Regions from separate parts of the Kitasatospora sp. SC0581 genome, predicted to be linked through region 1. Evidence: riboswitches for the same ligand, from Rfam matches in the RefSeq annotation. Region 1 holds a riboswitch; each other region holds the start of a gene.

Region 1 (2,191 bases):
CAGAGCGCGACGCCGTGCGCGCGCAGGTAGGCGACCGGGTTGATGTCCGAGCCGTACTCCGAGCCGTTGCGGATCTCGAAGTGCAGGTGCGGGCCGGTCACGTTGCCGGTGGCGCCGGAGAGGCCGATCTGCTGGCCGGCGGTGACGGTCTGACCGATCCTCACGCCGATCGAGGAGAGGTGCGCGTACTCGGCGTAGTGGCCGTCGGCGAGCCTGATCTCGACCTCGTTGCCGTAGGCGCCGCCGTTGCCGGCCTTGACCACGACACCGTTGGCGACGGCGCGCAGCGGGGTGCCGGTGGAGGCGACGAAGTCCTGGCCGGTGTGGTGGCCGGAGGCCCACATCGAGCCGGCCACGCCGTAGGCGGTGCCGAGCCGCGGGCCGGCCAGCGGGGCGACGAAGCCGGAGGTGGCGGCGGCGACCGGAGTGGCGGTCACGGCCTGGGCCGGAACGGCGACCTGGAGCTGGGTCTCGAGCTGCGCGGAGGGCTTGGCGGCCTCGGTCTGCACCTGGACCTGGGCCTGCGGCTTGGCGGCCTGGGTCGCCGGAGCGGACGGCTTGGCGGGCTTGGCCGGGGCGGCGGGCTTCGCCGGGGCGGCGTCGGCGGCCGGGGCGGCGTGGCCGGACAGCGCGAGCTGCTGGCCCGGGAAGATCAGGTTCGGGTTGGCGCCGACGACCGAGCGGTTCTGCTCGTACAGCGCGTGCCAGCCGCCCTCGACGTTCCTGGCGTCGGCGATCTTGGACAGGGTGTCACCGCTGACGACGCGGTAGCTCTCCTGCGCGGCCTGGGCGGCCGGAGCGGCGGCCTGCGTGGCCTGCTTGGCCTCGGTGGAGGCGGCGGCCGGAGCGGCCGGGGTGTGGGCCTGGGCGCTCATCGCGGTGACGAGCGGGAGGGCGAAGGACACACCGGTGACGGCGGTGGCGATGCCGATGCGGGCGGCGCGGGGCAGGGCGATACGACGAGCCTGTGCAGGCATGGAATTTTCCTCTCCGACGCCTGCGAGGTGAGCTGTCGGGTTCGGGCTGGAGTTGCCCGGCCGCTTGCGCGGCTTCACCCCAAGCCGGTCCTGGACGCCCGCGCCCTGAGGCGCGAACTCCAGTCCGGCGACTTACCTGTGGGTCCCCCGCTCCTGCCGTACAGAGTTCGTTTCGAACCACCGGGCAGCGGCAGGACTCGGCGTTCCACCCGGCGGATCCGTCCGGACTGGCCGGGCGGTCGCTGAACTAAAACCCATCCGTTCGGGTGAAGCAATGTCGATCTCTTGAAACGGCAACGATCCCCCCTGTCCCAGTGACCCTCCGCAGGCCCGGACCCACGGTGCGTACACAACCCATTCACCCCCCGCCACTGATCCACGACCCTGCGCCGAGATCGGCCACGCCGCGCACCCGTCCGCTCACGCACCGCCAGCCGCCAACACACCCACCGGTGACCCTTGTCACGTGCGCCTCGGCAGCGCAGGATTCGCCCGTGGCCACCTCCGAGGCCGGCACCCTGCGCCTGGGCACCGCGCAGGGTCGCTGGGTACTAATGGCGACGGTGCTCGGCTCCAGCATGGCGATGCTGGACGGCACCGTGGTGAACGTCGCGCTGCCCCGGATCGGCGCCGACCTCGGCGCCTCCCTCGCGTCCCTGCAATGGACCCTGAACGCCTATCTGCTCACCCTGGCGGGCCTGATCCTGCTCGGCGGCGCGCTCGGCGACCGCTACGGGCGGCGCAAGGTCTTCCTGATCGGCGTGGTCTGGTTCGCCGTCGCCTCCGCGGCCTGCGCCGCCGCGCCGAACATCCACGTGCTGATCGCCGCCCGCGCCGTCCAGGGCATCGGCGGGGCGCTGCTCACCCCCGGCTCGCTCGCCATGCTCCAGGCCGTCTTCCACCCTGACGACCGCTCGGCGGCGGTCGGGCTCTGGTCCGGCCTCGGCGGGGTGTCGGCGGCGGTCGGCCCCTTCCTCGGCGGCTGGCTGGTGGACGGCCCCGGCTGGCGCTGGATCTTCCTGCTGAACCTGCCGCTCGCCGCCGCCGTGATCGCGGTCACCACCCGGTCGGTGCCGGAGAGCCGGGACGAGGGCGCCTCCGGACGCTTCGACGTCCTCGGCGCCGTGCTCGCCGCCCTCGCCCTCGGCGCGATCACCTACGCGCTGACGGCGGCCGGCGAGGGCCTGTCCCCCGCCGTCTGGGTCAGCGGGGTG
Region 2 (2,191 bases), on a different contig from region 1:
GGAGCCCGGCCAGGAGGAGATCGAGGCGTACCTGGCGCAGCTGCCCGCCGAGGAGTGAGACGCCGCGCGGAAGCCCCCGGTCCGGTGCTGGTGCTCCGGGCCGGGGGCTTCGCGCTGGGTCCGCCCGGGCGGGTGCCTCAGGGCGGGTGCGTCAGGGGTTGAGGCCGCGCTGCTGGAGCCAGGGCTCCGGGTCGACCGGGGCGCCGCCGCCGGGGCGGACCTCCATGTGCAGGTGCGGGCCGGTGACGTTGCCGGTCGCGCCGACCTTGCCGATCTGCTGACCGGCGGCGACCTTGCCGGAGCCCTTGGTGATCGCGGAGAGGTGGCAGTACCAGATCTCGGTGCCGTCGGGCAGGGTCTCGACGATCCGGTAGCCGTACGAGCCGGCCCAGCCGGCCGAGGTGATGGTGCCCTGGCCGAGCGCGTGGACCGGGGTGCCGGTGTCGGCGGCGAAGTCCAGGCCGGTGTGCAGGTTGGCCCAGTAGCGGGCGCTCTGGCCGTAGTGGGCGGAGAGCCGGTAGTCCGTCACCGGGAGGGTGAGGGCGGCGGCCTTGGCCCGCTCGGCCTCCTCGGCGGCGCGCTTGGCCTCGGCCTCCTTGGCGGCGGCCTTGGCCTCCGCCTCCTGGGCGGCCTGGAGCCGGGCGGTCTCCTCGGCGGCGGTGCGCTGGCTGTCGGCCTGGTTCTGGATGCGGGCGGCGAGCGCGAGGCCGGGGTCGGCGGAGAGGGCGACCGCCGTCTCGTCCGGGGCCTCGATGGCGGGGGCGGCGGCCGGGGTCGCCGAGGTGAAGCCGGTGGCACCCAGGGTGGCGGCGACGGCGGTGACGCCGAGCAGCGGGGAGGTTCCGCGGGTCTGACGCGGCATCCGGTGGCGGTTGGTCTCGGCCTCCGCGGCGAAGTCCTCCGGGCCGAAGGCCTCGGGGCCGTCCGGACCGGGGTGGTCGAGGAGCTGGGTACCGGCTGCGAAGCCGGCCGGGTGTGCCGGGGTGTGCGTCGACGCCACGGAGGCGCGCTCCTTTCCTTCCTTCGCGCCTACCGGGTTAGCTGACGGGTTCGGAGCAGGAAGGTCTCCTACGGCCGGGCCGGAGCCCCGCCGATTCACCCCAAGGAACGTGGTTCCCCGGCTCCCTGACCTGCCCGGAGGCCGGTCGGTGGGATTAGGCGACGGCGCACGGTGCCGTCTGGGTACGGCGTTGACAACCGCGCTGCGTTATCAAACGTTAATCCTAGGAGGCTCTGATTCCAAGCCATCCGTTCGGAGCAGCCCCGCGGCAGGTGATCGGACGTCAACGAACGGTCCCTCATGCACGGCCCCATCTGAGTACGCCTACTCATGTGCGGCCCGGCCGGACCGCAGCATCCTGACGCCATGAGCGCACCGATGCAGACCCGCACCACGGCCGCCTACTACCTCCAGGCCGTCCTGTCCTTCGCCCTGTCGGGCACCGCCCTCGCCGTGGGGATCATCTACCTGCCGGTCGGCGGGTGGACCCGGGCCTTCCTCGGGCTCGGCCTCCTCTTCACGGTCAGCTCCGCGTTCACGCTGGCGAAGGTGATCCGGGACCGGCAGGAGTCCAACGACATGGTCACCCGGGTGGACCAGGCCCGGCTGGAGAAGCTGCTCAGCGAGCACGACCCGTTCAAGGTCGAAGGGGTCTGACCGCTTCCTCCCCCTCTTCTCCGACGCCTCCGACGCCTCCGACGCCTCCGACGCCCGACCGCTTGACGGCTAAGGCTATTAGCCTTAGCTTTATGGCTATCGGCAGCAACGCCGATGCCCCGCACCGGCGGCCCGAGGAGGACCCCATGAACGGCACCATCACCCCGAGCACCCAGTACCTCACCGTCCCCGGCGGCCGGATCGCCTACGACGACACCCGGCAGGGCGACGGCACCCCGGTCGTCCTGCTCCCCGGCATGCTCGACAGCCGGGCCGCGTACCGGCACCTGCGCCCGCTGCTCGTCGCCGCCGGCCACCGGGTCGTCACCATGGACCTGCGGGGCTTCGGCGAATCCTCGATCACCTGGGACGACTACGGCCCCGCCGCCCTCGCCGGCGACGTCCTCGCCCTGCTCGACCACCTCGGCATCGAGCGCGCCGTCCTCGCCGGGAACTCGTACACCGGGGCCACCGTCGTCAAGGCCGCCGGGGACGCCCCCGAGCGGGTCGCCGGGATCGTCCTGCTCAACGCCT
Region 3 (2,191 bases), on a different contig from region 1:
GCCCGCCTGGAGGCTGTCCAGCGAGACGTGGGTGCTGGCGGCGGCCTGGTCGGCGGCGACGCGCGGGACGGAGACGCCCGCGGCGCGCAGCGCGGCCTGGGTCAGGCCGGAGCAGTCCCAGCCGCCGTTGCCGGTGCCGCCGTAGACGTACGCCTGACCGACCTTCGACTGGGCGAAGGAGACCGCGGCGGCCATGCTGCCGGTCGCGGCCGGCGCCTGGGTCTGCGTCTGGGCCTGGGGCTGCGGAGCGGGCTTGGTGGCGGGCTTCGCGGCCGGCTTGGTGGACGGCTTGGCGGCCGGGGCCTCGGGCTGCGCGGTCGGCTGGGCGTTCACGGCACCGCCGTTCGCGGACTGGCCGGACTTCTGCGAGCGGTCGAACCAGGTGAAGTCCGAGCCGGACGTGCCGGCGGAGGACTGGCCGGCCCGGGCCTGGCCGTTGCCGCCGAAGGACAGCTGCTGGCCCGGGTAGATGGTGTCCGGACCCTCGGTCAGGGTGCCGCGGTTGAGGTCGTACAGCCGCTGCCAGCCGCCCTGCACCTTGTGCTGGTCGGCGATCGCGGACAGCCAGTCGCCCTCGACGACGGTGTAGTCGCCGCCCTGGGCCTGCTGCTGGCGCTTCTGCACCCAGTCGCTCCGGTTGCCGGAGGCGGCGGAGTCGGTGGAGGCCTGCGCGTCGCCCTGGGCGGGCGCGGCGGGCTTCGCGGCGGGGGTCTGGGGCTGTGCGGGCTTGGCGCTGGGCTTCGCGGCCGGAGCGGCCGGCTTGGCGCTCTGGGCGGGCGCGGCGGGCTTGGCGGCGGTCGAACCCGCCGAGGTGTCAACGGCGGCCGCGGCGCCGCCCTTGGTGAGCCCGGCCTGGACCGAGCAGACCGGCCAGGCGCCGGGGCCCTGCGAGGCGAGGACCTTCTCGGCGACGGCGATCTGCTGGTCCTTGGCGGCCAGGTCGGCGCGGGCCGCGTAGGCCGTGCCGCCGAAGGCGGACCAGGTGCTGGAGGTGAACTGGAGGCCGCCGTAGAAGCCGTTGCCGGTGTTGATGCTCCAGTTGCCGCCGCTCTCGCACTGGGCGACCTTGTCCCAGGTGGCGACGGAGGCGGCCGAGGCGGTGCCGGTGGTGAGGCAGGGGACGGTGAGGCCGACGCCCGCGACGCCGAGGGCGGCGATCACGCGACGGGTACGGCCGGACAGACGGGTGCCGTTGGTGGGCAGCATGAAGACGTGGTCCTCTCCCACGCCTGCGAGGTGAGCTGTCGGATTCGGGCTGGAGTTGCCCGGCCGTGCGGTGAGCACGGCTTCACCCCTAGCCCTGGACCGTTCCGGAGAGCGGTCCGGGGCGACTTACCTGTGGGTCCCCCGCTCCTGCCGTGGTGCGTTTTCGCGCTTCCAGGACATCCGACGGCAGGACTCGGCGTTGCGGATGACCGGGTTCGTGTGGTCACGAACGGGGAGCACGTTAATCAGACTTAAGTTCAAACTGCAAACCACTGTGATGTGCATCACGGTTTAGTGGAAACTGCCAAAATTGCCACTCACCATGATCGTAAATGATCGTTTTCAGGCAATGCTGTTGTGGAAGCCGACAACTGGCTCCGCCTCAGGAGTGGCGTGACGGTGCGTCGAATCGCGGAGTGGCGCACTCCGGCGGGTGGGGGAGCGGTCGCGATCGGAGCATGTGAATCCACGCTCCCTATTTCCTTTCAAATAGCGCCAGAACGGACATTCCCCTTCATTGCCGGGTGACTCCCGTACGGGACGGACGGGGTGGGGGAAGTACGCGGAAGGGCCCGGAACGCGATCCGTTCCGGGCCCTTCGGTGCGCGCGAACCCGCGCGCGGTGTCCTTATCGTCCGCCAGGCCCCTCGGCGGCCGCGTGGGCGCCACGGGAGCCCTCCACGACCCCCTCGGCCTCGGCGGCGGCCGCCGCCTCCGCCTCGGCCCGTGCCAGGTCCTCCGGGGACGGCGTGGGCAGCGCGGCCAGGTAGGTGGAGGCGATCAGCTGGCCGACCGACGGGTAGGCGCCCAGCGGCGCGGCCGACGGGCAGCCGGTCTCCTCGGCGGCGGTGGCGAGCAGCTCGGAGTCCGCCTCCGGGCCGATCACCAGCGGGGCCAGCGCCGGGCGCTGCGAGCCGGTGTCCTTGAGGTGGTTGACGGCCGCGGCCACCGAGCCGGGCACGTCGAGCGCGGCGGCGACGACCGG
Region 4 (2,191 bases), on a different contig from region 1:
CCATCAGACCGGAGCAGTCGAAGGAGCCCGGGCCGGTGGCGCCCCAGACATACGGGCTGCCGATCTTGGAGGCGGCGGCGGACAGCGCGGCGGCACCGCGCGAGCTGCCGGGGGCCACGTTCACCGGAGCGGTGGTCGTGGGGGCCGAGAGGCTGCCGCGGCTGTTGTCGCGGGAGGCGCGGTCGGCCTGCTGCTGCTGGGCCTGGGCGGCGTCGGCCTTGGCCTTGGCCTCGGCGGCGGCCTTCTCCTCGGCCTGGCGCAGCGCCTGGCGGTCCTGCTCGGTCAGCGTGTTGAGCAGGTCCTGGGCCGCCTTCAGCTTGCCCTGGACCTCGTCCTTGGAGGCCTTCAGCTGCTGGGTGGTCGACTCCAGCTCGGCGAGCTTGCCCTGGGCCTCGTTGCGGTCCTGGTCGAGCTTGCGCTGCTGCTCCTGGAGCTCCTTCAGCTGACCCTTCTGGGTGCTGCCGGCCTGGTTCAGCGCGTCGGCCTGGCTGAGGAAGCTGTCCGGGCTGGAGGAGAACATCAGCTGGACGGTGGGGGATATCCCCCCGTTGCGGTACTGCTCGCCGGCGATCTCGGCGAGGCCGCCCTGGAGCTCGGTGACCTGGGCCTGCTGACGGGCCACCTGGTCCTGCAGGCCGGAGACCTGCTTCTCCAGGTCCTGCTGCTTGGCCTGGGCGGCGTTGTAGTTCTCGGTCGCGACCTCGGCCTGCTCGTTGAGCTGGTCGACCTGCCCCTTGACCTGTTCCTTGGTCGGCTGCGGGTCCGCGTGGGCACCCTGCGCGGAGAGGACGACGGCTGCGGCGGCGACGCCGGTCAGGATCGAGACCCGGGCGCGGCCGGCGGGCTTGGGACGACGATGGGACGCCACGAAGGCGGACTCCTTCTTCCTACGGCCGCCTACCGGGTGAGCTGACGGGTTCGGGCCGGAAGCATGCCCTACGACGCCTCACGGCCGTTCCACCGGCCGACCTGGCGCCGATTCACCCCGGAGGAACGTGGTTCCCCGGCTCCGCTCCGCAGCGCCCCCTACCACTGGGCTCCCCTGTCGGACAGTCGCTTCGACCTGTCCCGCTGCCTTGCGAACTCGACGGTAACCACCGCCGCCACCCTGGCTGGGCGATCGACAGTGCGGTGGTTCGGAGCATGACCCTAGTAACTGAACCGTGATCGGTTCAAATCCTTGTCAGAAAAAAGACAGAAGATTACCCAAGTTCCTTTGTGAAAATGACCGATGGTGACCATTGACGCACACAAGGCTGATCGATTCTCACCATGTGGTCGTCGAAGGGCCGGAAACCCGAAACGCCACCCCGAACGGGGGTGGCGCTTTTCACAGGCCCCCGCGGAAGCCCCTCGGGCGTGTCGGGCCGTCAGACCCGGCGGATGGTGTTGATCGACATCGCGTCGGCCTTCATCACCTTCACCACGTCGCCGGTGTGCGGCGCGTGGACCACCATGCCGTTGCCGATGTACATCCCGACGTGGTGCATGTCGGGGCCGTAGATCACCAGGTCGCCCGGCTGGGCCTGGTCCAGCGAGGGGATCCGGGTGCCGTAGTGGCCCTGCTCCTGCGAGGTGCGCGGCAGCGAGACGCCCGCCTGCCCGTACGCCCAGACCATCAGGCCCGAGCAGTCGAAGGTGGTCGACCCGGTGGCGCCCCACACGTACGGCGAGCCCTGCTTGCTCATCGCCTTGGCCAGCGCCGTGGCCGCGTAGCCGCTGGCCGGCGGCAGGCTGCCGAGGTCGACCCGGTCGCTGCCGCGCGAGGCGCGGTCGTCCTGCGCCTGCTGGGCCCGCAGCGCGGCGCGGTCGGCGGAGCTCAGCGAGTTCAGCAGGTCCTGGGCGGCCTTCAGCTTGGTGTTGACGTCCGACTTGGCCTGGTTCAGGTCCTTGGTGGTGGTGTCCAGCGAGGCGAGCACGGCGGCCGCCTCGGTCTTCTCCTGGTCCAGCCGGCGCTGCTGGTCCAGCAGCCCCTTGAGCGCCTCGGCCTGACTGGTGCTGGCCTGCTGGACGGTGGAGGCCTTGTCCAGGTAGCCGGACGGGTCCGAGGAGAGCATCAGCTGGACGGACGGGTCGATGCCGCCGCTGCGGTACTGCTCGCCCGCCACCTCGGCGAGGCCGCCCTGGAGCTGGGTCATCTGCTCCTGGCCGCGGGCCACCTGGTCCTGCAGCTGGTCGGCCTGCTTGCGCA

What was found. A riboswitch is a leader RNA that binds a small molecule or an ion and turns the genes downstream of it on or off. The one in region 1 is predicted to bind cyclic di-AMP.
Region 2: linked by a shared signal. The riboswitch ahead of ACLWS4_RS30910 (M23 family metallopeptidase) and the one ahead of ACLWS4_RS17585 (M23 family metallopeptidase) in region 1 are both predicted to bind cyclic di-AMP.
Region 3: linked by a shared signal. The riboswitch ahead of ACLWS4_RS00085 (transglycosylase family protein) and the one ahead of ACLWS4_RS17585 (M23 family metallopeptidase) in region 1 are both predicted to bind cyclic di-AMP.
Region 4: linked by a shared signal. The riboswitch ahead of ACLWS4_RS04795 (NlpC/P60 family protein) and the one ahead of ACLWS4_RS17585 (M23 family metallopeptidase) in region 1 are both predicted to bind cyclic di-AMP.

What each region holds. Positions count from the first base shown of each region.
Region 1 covers NZ_JBLRWA010000009.1:235,211-237,401, forward strand. The annotation lists gene ACLWS4_RS17585 (M23 family metallopeptidase) at 1-977, opposite strand, end outside; cyclic di-AMP (ydaO/yuaA leader) riboswitch at 980-1,180, opposite strand; gene ACLWS4_RS17590 (MFS transporter) at 1,532-2,191, shown strand, end outside.
Region 2 covers NZ_JBLRWA010000030.1:24,124-26,314, forward strand. The annotation lists gene ACLWS4_RS30905 (hypothetical protein) at 1-58, shown strand, start outside; gene ACLWS4_RS30910 (M23 family metallopeptidase) at 152-1,000, opposite strand; cyclic di-AMP (ydaO/yuaA leader) riboswitch at 1,013-1,171, opposite strand; gene ACLWS4_RS30915 (YiaA/YiaB family inner membrane protein) at 1,367-1,657, shown strand; gene ACLWS4_RS30920 (alpha/beta fold hydrolase) at 1,750-2,191, shown strand, end outside.
Region 3 covers NZ_JBLRWA010000001.1:15,531-17,721, reverse strand. The annotation lists gene ACLWS4_RS00085 (transglycosylase family protein) at 1-1,227, opposite strand, end outside; cyclic di-AMP (ydaO/yuaA leader) riboswitch at 1,214-1,384, opposite strand; gene ACLWS4_RS00080 (hypothetical protein) at 1,835-2,191, opposite strand, start outside.
Region 4 covers NZ_JBLRWA010000002.1:369,906-372,096, reverse strand. The annotation lists gene ACLWS4_RS04795 (NlpC/P60 family protein) at 1-868, opposite strand, end outside; cyclic di-AMP (ydaO/yuaA leader) riboswitch at 879-1,032, opposite strand; gene ACLWS4_RS04790 (C40 family peptidase) at 1,371-2,191, opposite strand, start outside.